2 linked regions of the Thiohalobacter thiocyanaticus genome follow. The protein of the gene in region 1 interacts with the protein of each later gene in a pairwise test. Links are inferred from orthologs where the notes say so. Each region holds a gene or a part of one and is shown on either strand. Other genes may lie near its edges.

The links.
Region 2: the proteins of CFK21_RS05265 (region 1) and clpA interact in binary tests that used the Escherichia coli proteins (3 or more experiments, as listed by UniProt). The link is inferred for Thiohalobacter thiocyanaticus from one-to-one orthologs.

Annotation. Positions count from the first base shown.
Region 1 is NZ_AP018052.1:1,115,025-1,123,342, reverse strand. The notes cover bases 5,031-8,318. They hold CFK21_RS05265 (ATP-binding protein), read left to right. Parts: upstream 5,031-5,430; coding sequence 5,431-8,118; downstream 8,119-8,318. Other genes in these bases: acpS (holo-ACP synthase), read right to left, coding at 8,204-8,318; CFK21_RS05270 (ABC transporter substrate-binding protein), read left to right, coding at 5,031-5,434. Also shown: CFK21_RS05285 (hypothetical protein), read right to left, coding at 1-1,389; cysteine synthase CysM, read right to left, coding at 1,443-2,333; CFK21_RS05275 (TonB-dependent receptor plug domain-containing protein), read left to right, coding at 2,450-4,498; more of CFK21_RS05270, read left to right, coding at 4,520-5,030. UniProt on the Escherichia coli protein: Member of the two-component regulatory system UvrY/BarA involved in the regulation of carbon metabolism via the CsrA/CsrB regulatory system. Phosphorylates UvrY, probably via a four-step phosphorelay.
Region 2 is NZ_AP018052.1:2,077,712-2,083,374, reverse strand. The notes cover bases 135-3,142. They hold clpA (ATP-dependent Clp protease ATP-binding subunit ClpA), read left to right. Parts: upstream 135-513; coding sequence 514-2,772; downstream 2,773-3,142. Other genes in these bases: infA (translation initiation factor IF-1), read right to left, coding at 2,871-3,089; clpS (ATP-dependent Clp protease adapter ClpS), read left to right, coding at 167-490. In the rest of the region: CFK21_RS09660 (arginyltransferase), read right to left, coding at 3,286-3,999; aat (leucyl/phenylalanyl-tRNA--protein transferase), read right to left, coding at 4,044-4,772; CFK21_RS09650 (GNAT family N-acetyltransferase), read right to left, coding at 4,780-5,663. UniProt on the Escherichia coli protein: ATP-dependent specificity component of the ClpAP protease. It directs the protease to specific substrates. It has unfoldase activity. The primary function of the ClpA-ClpP complex appears to be the degradation of unfolded or abnormal proteins.

The sequences.
Region 1 (8,318 bases):
CTGCATCGGCGGCCACTCCAGGGCGGTGGTGAGCCGCTGCATCGACACCGGCGTGAGAATGGCATCGATCTGCCAGCGCATGGCTCCGCTTCCCGGATCGGAGAGTTCCCATTCCTCGATCAGCAGCCGGCCGTCCAGCACCTCCACCTCGGCCGGTTCCAGCAGCCGGTACTGGCTGCCCTGGCTCTGCAGCCGGAACCCGGCCGCCCCCAGTTCGAGTCGATACAGGCTGCCGCCCTCCCAGCCGATGCGCAGGGTGCGCGGCCTGTCGTCCCGGCCCCAGGCCAGGTTGCCGGCCAGGCCTTCCAGGCTCAGGCGCTGGGCGGGATCCTCCAGCGCCACTGCATTGAGCACGACGTCGACGCTCTCCAGCCGGTCATCGCGCAGACTCAGGCTGCCGCTGATCCGACCGCGGGCAGCGAGATCCGAGAAGGCGGTGCCGGCCAGCCAGGGAGCGGCATAGGTCGGGAAGAACCCGGCCAGTTCGAGCCGCTGGATATCGACCCGCGCCTGCTGCAGCAGGGCGTCGGCAGCCGGGCTCAACTCGGCTTCCAGCGTCGCGACCAGCAGGTCGGGCTGCAGCAGTTCGACCCCGGACACCCGCACCCGGCCCGCGTCAGGGATCAGGTGATACTGTCCCGATGCCTGCAGCGGCTGCACGGCGAAGTCGGTGTAGACGGGATCCAGATACAGGCCGCCCTGATCCAGGGCGAGATCGAAGCTGCCTTCATAGTCGTTGCCCGTGCGCTGTGCGCTCAGGGACAACTCGCCGGCAAGGGCCTCACCCGCCGCCAGCCCGCTGGCATTGGAGAAGGCAACCTGGCCGACCTGCAGATCCAGAACGAGACGCTGCAGCAACGCGGCCGCGCCTGCGGCCTCGGCCTGCAGATCCAGCCGGCCTGCGCCGAAGCGGTAGCCTTCCGGCAGCCAGGGGGCAGCGAGTGCGGCCAGCGTCTGCGCCGCCAGGTGCTGGCCCTCCACCCGGGCCCGCCAGCGCCCGGCCGTGTACTCCAATTCGAGCCGCACCCGCCCGCCGGCATAGGCGACCGGTCCCAGCTTCAGGGTGAGGCTGTCCCGGTCCGGCGCATGATCGAGCGTGAAGGGTCCCTGCAGAGGCTGGCCACGCCAGTCGGCAAGGGCAAAGCGGCCTTTGCCGCAACGCAGCCGCACCGCCTCCTCCAGCGCCAGCTCGTCACACTGCAGCCGCAGCCCCTGCAGGCGCTCCCCGCTGGGAATGTGTTCCAGCCGTTCGATCTCGATCCGGCCGGCCAGGCGGCCGGAAGGCAGGAATTCGATTTCCGTGCTCAGACCGGTGATTACCAGGCCCCGGCCTTCCAACCCGGGCAGATGCAGTTGCAGCTGCTCGATGGCAACGACGCACAGGGGCATCAGCAGCAATACAAGGAAATACCAACGGCGCTGGCGCAGGAGCGGGCGCACCGTCAGGCGGGGAAGACTCCGGTGGAGAGATAGCGGTCGCCGCGGTCGCAGATGATGCTCACGATCACGGCGTTTTCGACCTGGCGCGACAGTTCCAGCGCCGCCGCCACCGCACCGCCCGAGGAGATGCCGCAGAAGATGCCCTCGCGCGCGGCCAGGGCCCGGGTGGTCTCCTCCGCGCTCGCCTGCTCGATATCGATGATGCGATCGACCCGTGCCGGATCATAGATGCGCGGCAGATACTCCGGTGGCCAGCGGCGGATTCCCGGGATGGAGGAACCCTCGGTCGGCTGCACCCCGACGATCTCCACCCCCGGACTCTGCTCCTTGAGATAGCGCCCGGTACCCATGATGGTGCCGGTCGTGCCCATGGCACTGACGAAGTGCGTGATCTCCCCGCCGGTGTCGCGCCAGATCTCGGGACCGGTGCTTTCGTAATGGGCGTCAGGGTTGTCCGGGTTGGCGAACTGGTCCAGCACCCGACCGCGGCCCTCGGCCTGCATCTGCTGCGCCAGATCGCGCGCGCCTTCCATGCCCTCGTCGCGGCTGACCAGCACGATCTCGGCGCCGTAGGCCTTCATTACGGCGCGGCGTTCCAGGCTCATGTTCTCGGGCATGATCAGAACCAGGCGATAGCCCTTGATGGCGGCGGTCATGGCCAGCGCAATGCCGGTGTTGCCGCTGGTGGCCTCGATCAGGGTATCGCCCGGACGGATGTCGCCGCGCTGTTCGGCGTGGCGGATCATGGCCAGCGCGGGACGGTCCTTGACCGAACCGGCGGGGTTGTTGCCTTCGAGTTTGACCAGGACGGTATTGGTGGATTCACCGACCAGGCGCTGCAACCGCACCAGTGGCGTGTTGCCGACAAAGGCCTCGAGCGTGGGGTAGTCCATGTGCAATCCGGTTTCGATGTGGACAGTCGCATGACGGATTTTGACCCCTGACACAAATAACTGCAACATAACGTGGACAGGCCGGATCCAGATAAGAACAACACGGGAGTCAGAAGATGTACAAGGCCTTTTTGCGCGGCGTTTTGCTGCACGCCTCAGCCTGCGCCATCCCCTCCGTTGCCACGGCCGAGACCGCCGACGAATACTACCAGTCCGGTTTTCCTGTGGTGCTGTCGGCCACCCGTCTGGCCCACCCCCAGTACGAAGCGCCGGTGGCCATGACCGTCATCGATCGGGCCATGATCGAAGCCAGCGGCGCAGTGGACATTCCCGATCTGCTGCGTCTGGTCCCCGGCTTCCAGGTCGCGCGCGCCTCCGGCCACACCATCACCGCCACCTATCACGGCCTGTCCGACCAGCACGCCCGACGCATGCAGGTACGCATCGACGGCCGTCCGGTCTACAGTCCGTCGATCGGCGGCGTGCGCTGGACCGATCTGCCGGTGGCCATCGAGGACATCGAACGCATCGAGGTGGTGCGCGGTCCCAATGCCGCCGCCCTCGGTTCCAACTCCTACCTCGGCGCCATCAACATCACCACCCTGCATGCCAGCCAGACACCGCGGTTCAGTGCGAAGGCCCAGACCGGAAACAAGGGCTTTCGCCGCGGCTTTGCCCGCTACAGCCACAGCCGGGACGCACTGGACTATCGCCTGAGCCTGGCCCGCCGGCTCGACGACGGCTTTCAGGAATTCGTCGATCAGGACTCGGGCGCGCGCCTGCAGCGTCACGACAGCATGCGCACCAGCATGGTGAATTTTCGCGCCGACCACGTCGCCGCCAACAACGATGCCTGGGAACTCCAGTTCGGCTATGCCCGGGGGCCGCGCGGGGAAGGCATGAGCGTTCACCACGACCCCGACCGCACCCGCGAACTCACCAGTCACTACCAGCAGCTGCGCTGGCACCGCAGCGAATCGCCCGACGACAGCTGGACCCTGCTGGCCTATCACAATTACATGGATCACAACGAGATCACAGTCACGCCGCTGTCCAGCCTGTTCGGTGTGCCGCCGGCCCAGGTCATTGCCCTGTTCGGCCGCGACGATCCCATTGCGGTGGATTTCTCGGTCCTGGAGCAGCGTTTCGGGATCGAGCTGCAGCGCAGCCTGCGGCTGCACGCACGGCTGCGCAGCACCTGGGGAGTGGGGTTGCGCGAGGACCGGGTCAAGGGACGGGTGCTGTTCAACCGCGATCACCGGATCGAATCCTCGCTGCAGCGCCTGTTCGGAAACCTGGAATGGCGGTTGCGCGACGACCTGGTCGCCAACCTCGGCTTCACCCTGGAACATACCGAGTTCGCCGGCACCCTGTTCTCGCCGCGACTGGCGGTCAACTACCAGTTCCGCCCCCGCCACGGGATGCACCTGAGCCTGTCGCGCGCCCTGCGCCACCCCAGCATCCTGGAGACGCATGCCGATCTGGCCGTGCGCCTGAGCGACGGCACCCTGATCGATCAGATCATGCTGGGCAACACCCGCGTCGATCCGGAGCGTCTGCACGCCTATGAGATCGGCTACCTGGGACAGTTTCCCGAACTGCACACCACGGTCGACCTCAAGCTGTTCCACAAGGATATCGACGACCGCATCACCGCGGTCAAGGACAAGGCCTTCCCTGAACCCCTGCCCAGCCCCTCGGCCAACCTGTTCACCAACAGCGGCCGCATGAGCATCAACGGCGCGGAAGTCTCCATCACCTGGCGGCCGGCCTACCGCACCCTGGTGGGCATCAATCACAACTACACCCGGGGCAAGGGCCAGGCGCTGAACCTGATCAACGGCCCCGGAGTGGAGTACGAGGATCTCGGCGAGGACATCCCGACCCACACCAGCAGCATCTTTGCCATGCACCGGCTGTCCGGGGACTGGGACCTGAGCCTGCTATACTACCGGGTCAGGGCGATGAAGTGGCTGGGCGACGGCGACCGCGTCCCCGGCTACGACCGGCTCGATACCCGAATCAAAAAGGGCTTCCGTATCAACGGTCAGCGCGCTCATGTGGCGCTTACCTGGCAGAACCTGCTGGACGAATACATCGATTTTCGTCAGGAAAACACCTTCGATACCCGCGTCTATTTCGAGGTCGGTCTGTCTCTGAACTAGGGCGACCATAACAGCCACAACATGCGCCTGATCCTGCCCATCCTGCTGCTGGCCGTATCGCTGTGCCAGGACGCATCCGCAACCGCGGACAGAGTCATGCTGTTGAGCAGCCTGTTGGAATCACATCATACCCGCTTCCGCGACGTCCTGGCCCGGGCGCTGGCGCCCGTTGAACTGGATGAATACCGGCTGCCAGCGTCCGGCACCCGCTCCCCGCCGGCGCCAGACAAGGCGACGCTGATCATCGCCGCCGGTGCCCGGGCCTGTGAACTGGGACTCGCCCAGGCACAGCGCCCGGTCCTGTGCAGCTTCATCACCGAGGCCGCCTATCGACGCCTCAGCGACCAGGCGCGCGCACCGCGTCACAGTGCCCTGTTCCTGGACCAGCCTCTGGCGCGGCAGTTGAATCTGGCCCGACTGCTGCTGCCACCCGACGGCGAACTGGTTGTACTCGTATCGCACCCCCACAGCGCTGGCGAAGCCCTGCGGGCGACCGCCGCCAGGCGCGGGATCGACCTGACCCTGCTGCAACTGGCGCCGAACCAGAACCCGGCCAGCCGCATCCAGCAGGGCATGGACCGCCACCAGATGCTGCTGGCCCTGCCCGACCCGACAGTCTACAACCGCCATACCATTCACGGCATACTTCTTACCACCTATCGCAAGGGCATCGCCGTGATCGGATTTTCAGACTCCTTCGTCAAGGCCGGCGCCATCGCTGCCGTGCACAGTACGCCCGAGGACATGGCGCGTGCGAGTGCCGACATTGCCAGCGCGTTTCTGGCCGGCGCGGAAACCGGCCTGCCCGCACCCGCACACCCTTCCCGGTTCACCGTCACGCTCAATTACAGGGTGGCCCAGACACTGAGCCTGGTTCTGCCGCCGGAGGCGCGGCTGCACGATCAGCTTCGCGACATGGAGGCGGGAACCCGATGACACTGCACAGCATCCAGTCCCGCATCCTGATCAATGCGATCATTCCAGCCGCGCTGCTGGCCCTGATACTGGGGTACTACTTCATCGACAGCCGGATCACCCAGGCCCGGCACACCCTCATCGAGAGCGGCAACGCCATCGCCCGTTATCTCTCCTCCGGGGCCGAATACAGTATCTATACCGGCAATCACGAGGTCCTCGAGCAGCTGGCCCGGCGGGCGCTGTCCGACCCCAAGGTGGTACACGTCGCGGTCAGGGACCGCCATGGCGAAATCCTGTTCGAACAACGGGAACCCGGCAGTGAACAACTGCCCCGGGACAAACTGATCAGTCTCGAGCATGCCATTGAACCGCCGAATATCCCGATACATGACTACCCCGAGGCCGGCACCCGGACCGAGGCCGTGGCGCCCATGGGTCGGATATTCATCGATCTGTCCATGCAGTCCGTACTCAGCGCGGAAAGCGAAATCCTGATCAACGGCCTGATCTTCACCCTGCTGATCCTGGGCGCGGCCAGCCTGCTGGCCGCGCATCTGAGTCGCGCCATTTCCCACCCCATCACCCATCTTACCGCCACCGTCCAGGAACTCGGCCGCGGCAACCTCTCCGTGCGTGCACGCACCGTCGGTACCGGGGAACTGAGATCGCTGCAGGAAGGCATCAACGCCATGGCCGGGACGCTGGAAGACACCCAGAAGGACCTGGAACGTCAGATTCAGTCCGCCACCCACGAACTGCGCACTACGCTGCAGCGGCTGGAGCGGCAGAATGTGGAACTGGAACAGGCACGGCAGGCAGCGCTGCAGGCCGTGCGCGACAAGTCCGAGTTTCTCGCCAACATGAGCCACGAGATCCGCACCCCGCTCAACGGCATGCTGGGCTTCATCGACCTGCTGCTGCACACGCCGCTGTCGGCCGAGCAGCGCGAGTACGTCACCACGGTACGCAAGTCGGCCACCAACCTGCTGGTGATCGTCAACGACATTCTGGATTTCTCCAAGATCGAATCCGGCAATCTGCAGATCGAGCACAGTCCCTTCGATCTGCGCGAGGCGCTGGAGGATTCCATGGACCTGATGGCCCCGCTGGCCCACGCCAAGGGACTGGAATGCGTATTGCTGGTCTATGCCGACGTGCCGCTGCATCTGTACGGGGATTCCACCCGCATCCGCCAGGTGCTGCTCAACCTCATCGGCAACGCCATCAAGTTCACCCGTCAGGGCAGCGTGGTGGTGCGGGTCATGCTGGATGAACCGCTGACCGCCGACAGCGAACAGGCCGGCATCCGGGTCCAGGTCAGCGACACCGGCGAGGGCCTGTCACCCGAACAGCAGGGGCGGTTGTTCACCGCCTTCTTCCAGTCCGACAGTTCGCCCACCCGACGTCACGGCGGCACCGGCCTGGGCCTGTTCATCTCCAAGCGGCTGGTGGAACTGATGGGCGGCAGTATCGGCGTCAACAGCCTGCCGGGACACGGCTCCACCTTCTGGTTCCGGCTCACCCTCAGTACCCAGGGCGAGGTCCCGAGCACCGAGCCGGCGCTGCCACCGGCCAGCGGTACCGTGCTGGTCTGCGACCCGTTCCCCCTGGCCCGGCTGGCCCTGTGCCATCCGCTGGAATCCTGGGGCCTGCAGGTCATCGAGGCCGATGACCCCGACGGTCTGCTCCGACTGCTGGACAGCACGGATACGCCGCGTCCCGACTTCATCGCCCTGGGCCTGCCGCCGACCCGGGAAAGCCAGGCGGAAATCGAGCGCCTGCTTGCACTGCTCAGGCCCTACGCCATCCCGGTGCTGCTGCTGCTCAATACCATCGAGAAGGAACGGCTGCAGCGTGCCCTGACACTGGGTGCAGCCCAATGCCTGGCCAAACCTGCCCGGCGCGATTCACTGCGTCTGGCAGTTTGGAAACTCATGGGCTGGCCCGAAACCCGCCACAGTGCACTCACGGACAGGCGCAAGCAGCCACGGCCCCAGCCGCCCCGGTTGGAGGGCGGCCGGGTCCTGATCGCCGATGACAACGAAATCAATCGCCGACTGACCGAACTGCAGTTGCAGGCGCTCGGCATCCGGGTCGACCAGGCGGCCGATGGCATCCAGGCGTTGGAACTGGCCCGGCAGCACAGCTACGATCTGATCATTCTCGATGTGCATATGCCCAGGCTGACCGGTGGCGATACCGCCCGCAAGATCCGCGCGACCCCCGACAACCCCAACCGTTCCACACCGATCATTGCTCTGACCGCCGACGCCCTGATCCATCTGGAAGCCGATGCGGATATCAGCGCGCTGGTCCAGGAAGTCCTGATCAAGCCGGTCACCGAGTACCGTATCTGGGAAAGTGTGCGGCGCTGGACCCGCGCCACACCTGCCGCGCCCGAGCCCGGCGCAGAGGAACGTGTCGCCGCGGTCAAACGGGAACTGGTGGAGCGTTTTCGCGGTGAAGCCGGACAGTGGCAAACGGCCCTGCAGCACGCCTTCGATGCGCATGACTGGCAGAACCTGCGGGAACAGGCGCACAAGCTCAAGGGCTCGGCGGTATATTGCGGCCTGCAGGCGCTGGCTGCGGCAGGGGAAGGCCTGCAGTCAGCCTGTGAGGCCGACGATGCACCGGCGATCGAAGCGGCACTGGCGCAGTGCCAGCAGGAACTGGAGCAGTTCGGGAACCGGGAGCCAACGTAGGATGGGTGGAGCACAGCGCAACCCATCGCCGTCCGGCGGCCGGGTGATGGAGTACGGCGCTGTGCGCCTTCACCCATCCTGTCTGCTATTTCCCGTCCGCCAGCAAAATCACATAGGCGATGGCATAATCGCGCTCGTCGGCGATGGAGACATGGCTGGCCGTCACGGCATTGGTACGAGCCAGCGCCTGGGCCGCGCCC
Region 2 (5,663 bases), 970 kb from region 1 along the record:
AGTATTCCCGGGCGGTCCAGGCAACGGTGAACCCCCCCTTGGCCGACGCCGGGCGAAAAGTGAATTCAATCACTTATCAAAGGGTTTAAATCCGCCTCACGATCCCTATATATTGATGACTGTAGCGCCGCGACAGGACGGAATGATTTCGCGTAAGATCACTGCCATGAGCCAGGAACCCAAGCAACCGAACCAGGATGACGGGCTCGCTGTCCAGGAGGACAAGCCCAAGCTAAAGAAGCCGCCGCTGTACAAGGTCGTACTGCTGAACGACGATTACACTCCCATGGAGTTCGTGGTCGAAGTACTGGAAACCTTCTTTTCCATGTCGCGCGAGAAGGCCACCCAGATCATGCTGCACGTGCATACGCGTGGAAAGGGCATCTGCGGGGTCTACACCCATGAAATTGCCGAGACCAAGGTATACCAGGTCAACGATTTTTCGCGGCAACATCAACACCCGCTCCTGTGTACTCTGGAGGAGGCCTGAGGCGGTTACAGAGGTACGATTCTATGCTGAGCAAGGAACTGGAATTCACCCTCAACCTGGCCTTCAAGGAGGCCCGGGAAAAACGGCATGAATTCATGACGGTCGAGCACCTGCTGCTCGCCTTGCTGGACAACCCCGCCGCCGCCGAGGTCCTGCGCGCCTGCGCCGCCGATACCGGGAAGCTCAAGCAGGAACTGGAAGCCTTCATCGAGGAGACCACCCCGCGGCTGCCCGAGCACGACAACCGCGAGACCCAGCCCACCCTCGGGTTTCAGCGGGTGCTGCAACGTGCGGTGTTCCACGTGCAGTCCTCGGGCAACAAGGAAGTCACCGGCGCCAATGTGCTGGTGGCCATTTTCAGCGAGCAGGAATCCCAGGCGGTCTACTTCCTCAACAAGCAGGACGTCACCCGGCTGGACGTGGTCAACTACATCTCTCATGGCATCTCCAAGGTCGGCGACCAGGAGGAACTGGGCGGCCAGGCCGGCGAGGAGGCCGAGGCAGCCGGCGAGGCGGGCGGCAAGAGCAACCCGCTGGAGACCTTTGCCACCAATCTCAACGAACTTGCCCGCCAGGGCAAGATCGATCCGCTCATCGGTCGCGCCGAAGAGATCGAGCGCACCGTGCAGATCCTGTGCCGACGGCGCAAGAACAACCCGCTCTACGTGGGCGAGGCCGGCGTGGGCAAGACCGCTCTGGCCGAAGGTCTGGCGCGCATGATCGTCGATGGCCAGGTGCCCGAGGTGCTCAAGGACAGTGTTATCTACGCGCTGGATCTGGGGGCGCTGGTGGCCGGCACCAAGTATCGCGGTGATTTCGAAAAGCGCCTCAAGGCGGTACTGGCCCAGTTGCGCAAGGAACCGGGTGCGGTGCTGTTCATCGACGAGATCCACACCATCATCGGGGCGGGTGCCGCCTCCGGCGGGGTGATGGATGCCTCCAACCTGATCAAGCCGATGCTGGCCAACGGCGAGCTCAAGTGCATCGGCTCGACCACCTACCAGGAATACCGCGGTATCTTCGAGAAGGACCGCGCCCTGGCCCGCAGGTTCCAGAAGATCGACGTACGCGAGCCCACGGTCAACGAGACGGTGCAGATACTCAAGGGCCTGAAGCCGGTGTTCGAGCAGCACCACGAGGTGAAGTACTCCTCCAAGGCGCTGCATGCGGCTGCCGAGTTGTCCGACCGCTACATCACCGACCGCCACCTGCCGGACAAGGCCATCGATATCATCGACGAGGCCGGCGCCAATCAGCGCCTGCAGCCGCCGTCCAGGCGCAAGAAGACCATCGGCGTGAACGATATCGAAATGATCGTCTCGAAGATCGCACGGATTCCGCCGAAGAGTGTGTCCACCACTGACAAGGACAAGCTCCGCAACCTGGCGCGCGATCTCAAACTGGTCATCTTCGGCCAGGACGAGGCTGTGGAATCACTCGCGGCCTCGATCAAGATGGCGCGTTCCGGTCTGCGTGACGAGCGCAAGCCGGTCGGTTCCTATCTGTTTGCCGGTCCTACCGGAGTGGGCAAGACCGAGGTTACCCGACAGCTGGCGCTGCACCTGGGGATCGAACTGATTCGTTTCGATATGTCCGAATACATGGAACGCCACACGGTCTCGCGGCTGATCGGCGCGCCGCCGGGCTATGTCGGTTTCGACCAGGGCGGTCTGCTGACCGATGAGGTACTCAAACACCCACATTCGGTGGTGCTGCTCGACGAGATCGAAAAGGCCCATCCGGAAGTGTTCAATCTGCTGCTGCAGGTGATGGACCACGGCACGCTCACCGACAACAACGGCCGCAAGGTGGATTTCCGCAACGTGATCATCGTTATGACCACCAATGCGGGGGCGCAGGATATGGACCGGCGTTCGATCGGCTTTACCCGGCAGGATCACACCACCGACGGCATGGAGGCGATAAAGCGCCTGTTCACTCCGGAGTTCCGCAATCGTCTGGACGGGATCATCCAGTTCAAGTCACTGGATCCCACCATGGTCGCGCAGGTGGTCAACAAGTTCATCTTCGAACTGGAAGCGCAGCTGCAGGACAAGGGCGTGTCCCTGCACGTTGATGACGAGGCGCGGCTGTGGCTGGCCGAGAAGGGCTACGATCCGAAGATGGGCGCCCGCCCGATGGCGCGGGTGGTGCAGGAGTACATCAAGAAGCCGCTGGCCGAGGAGCTGCTGTTCGGTCGCCTGGTCAAGGGCGGCGAGGTGCATGTACACCTCAGGGACGGCGAACTCGAGATCGAGATTCCGGAGGAAGAGGAAGCCTGATCCCCGCCGGCCGCACAACATCACCGCCCGACCGTCCCGGTTGGGCGGTTTTTTTTATGGGCTGGGGCAAACTCGGATTGATGCAGGAGAGGGCGGGATCAGCGGGAACGGTAGACGATGCGGCCCTTGCTCAGATCGTAGGGGGTCAGCTGCACCGTGACCTTGTCGCCGGTCAGGATACGGATGTAGTGCTTGCGCATCTTGCCCGAGATGTGGGCAGTGACGACGTGGCCGTTCTCGAGTTCGACGCGGAACATGGTGTTGGGCAGGGTCTCCAGCACCCGGCCTTCCATTTCAATGTGGTCTTCTTTGGCCATAAACCTTCAATTCAGTGACTTGGCGAATGGCGCATTATAGCGGCTCAGCGTGCCACGTAAAACACAAATAGCCACGGAAAACACGGAAAGCACGGACGAAATAATTGTAAAAGCCGTATTCCCATTGCCGTGGCGCGGTGCGATCGGCAATGCTGAATGGTTTTTGTCCGTGTTTTCCGTGTATTCCGTGGCGCTCTCAAGGCTCGTCAGGTAACTCCCGCCAGCGGTCGCCCTGGTAGCCCTGAAGTGGGCGGAAGCGGCGTTTGTAAGCCATTTTGGGAGAATTTTCAATCCAGTAGCCCAGATACACCCAGTCCAGATGCAGGCGTCTGGCCAGATCGATCTGCTGCAAGATGGCGTAGTTGCCCAGACCGCGGGACTCGGCGCCGGGTTCGAAGAAGGTATAGACCGCCGACAGACCGTCATCGACCAGATCGGTGCAGGCTACGGCCATCAGCTGCTCATCCAGCCGCAGTTCGAGAAACAGGGTCTGGCTCCAGCGGCTGAGCAGAAACTGGCGAAACTGGGTCGGGGAGGTTTTATCCATTCCGCCGCCGGGATGGCGGGCAGCCAGGTAACGCTGATAGAGCTCGAAATATTCCGGGGCATAGTGCCCCTTCAGCCAGTGCCCTACCAGATCCTGATTGCGTTTGCGGCAGCGCCGGTCGCGCCGTGAGGGCGTGAAGCGGGCCACCGGGATGCGCACCGAGATACAGGCCTGGCAGCCGGGACAGGCCGGTCGGTAGATGTGCTCGCCGCTGCGGCGGAAGCCGTGTCGGATGAGGTGGCTGTAGATGGGATTGTCCGCGGTCCCCGGCTCGACGAAGATACTGACCGCCTCCCGATCCGGCAGATAGCTGCATTGCTGCGGCGGGGTGACATAGAGTTGGATGTCGGTGGGACGGTTCATGCGGGGCTGTGCTGCAATGCGGTCATGGTGACCCTGCCTGCAGGTTAGGCAACCCCCTCAGGGCTGTCAAACCGCCAGGGTCCGCGCCGGTGCGGGTACTGCAGGGCCGCCTCGAGCCGCTGGATGAAGTCGCGCCGGGGGATATCGACCGCGCCAAGGCTGGCAAGGTGGCGGGTATGGACCTGACAGTCGATCAGGGCAAAGTCCCAGGCCGCGAGTTGGCGCACCAGATGCACGAAGGCAACCTTGGAGGCGTCGCTGGTGCGGCTGAACATGGACTCGCCGAAAAAGACCCGGCCCAGGGCCACGCCGTACAGCCCACCGACCAGCTGGCCGTCCTGCCAGGTCTCTACCGAGTGGGCCAGACCCATCCCGTGCAGACGCTCGTAGGCCTGGCGGATCTCGGTGGTGATCCAGGTGCCGGGCTCGTCCCGGCGCGGCTCGGCACAGCCGCGGATCACGCCCGCGAAATCCGTGTCCAGACTGACCTCGAAACGCCGCTGCCGCAAGGTCTTGGCCAGGCTGCGCGAAACCTTGAGCTGTTCCGGAAACAGGACCGTGCGCGGGTCCGGCGACCACCAGAGGATGGGTTGTCCCTCGCTGTACCAGGGGAAGATGCCATGGCGGTAGGCGTTGAGCAGGCGCTCGGGTTCCAGGCCGCCGCCCACGGCCAGCAGTCCGTCCGGCTCGCGCAGCGCCAGTTCCACCGGGGGAAAGGGGGCGCGCGGGTTGGCCGGGTTGAGCCAGTAGGGGGCGGATTGACGCCGGGTCATCGCAGTTTCAGTCGATGCGACGCACGTGACGGGCGGCCGGCGGCAGCCGGTCGGCCTTGTAGGGCAGGTGTTCCGCGTTGAGGGTGTGGATGTAGTCGCGCATGGCCCGCTGCTCCCGTGACAGGAAATCCGCGATCGCCTCCCGCAGCCGGGGCTGGGCGATCCAGTGCGCCGACCAGGTCGGCGTGGGCAGAAATCCCCGGCTGACCTTGTGTTCGCCCTGGGCACCGGGTTCGAACAGGCTCAGGCCCTCCCGGATGCAGTAGTCGATGCCCTGATAGTAGCAGGTCTCGAAGTGAAGGCTATGGTAGTCGGCCTCGCAGCCCCAGTGCCGGCCGTACAACGCGCCCTGGCTGCGAAAGCACAGGGCCCCGGCCACCGGCCGACCGTCGATGCCGGCAAAGATCAGCACCACCTGCTCGCCCATGGCGGCGCCGAGTTCGCGGAAGAAGGGCAGATTCAGGGTGGCCGTGCCCCACTTTTTATCGAAAGTGGATTGATAGAAGCGATGCAGGGTCCGCCAGTCGCTCTCATCGGCCTCATGGCCATGGACGATGCGGTGCTCGATGCCCGCCTCGATGACCCGCCGCCGTTCGCGCTTGAGTTTCTTGCGCTTGTGGGCGCTGAAGCTGTCGAGAAAATCGTCGAAGTCGCGGTAGCCCGGCTGGGTCCAGTGGTACTGGCAGCCCATTCGCAGCAGAAAACCGGCATCCTCCAGGCTGTCGGTGTCGCTCGCATCGGGAAACAGCCAGTGCAGCGACGACAGGCCCTGCTCGCGGGCCAGTACCCCGGCGGCTTCGATCAGCCCGCGGCGCACCGGTTCGGGATCGGACAGCGTCGGATCGATCAGCAGCCGCCGCCCGGTGACGGGGGTATAGGGTACGGCCGCCA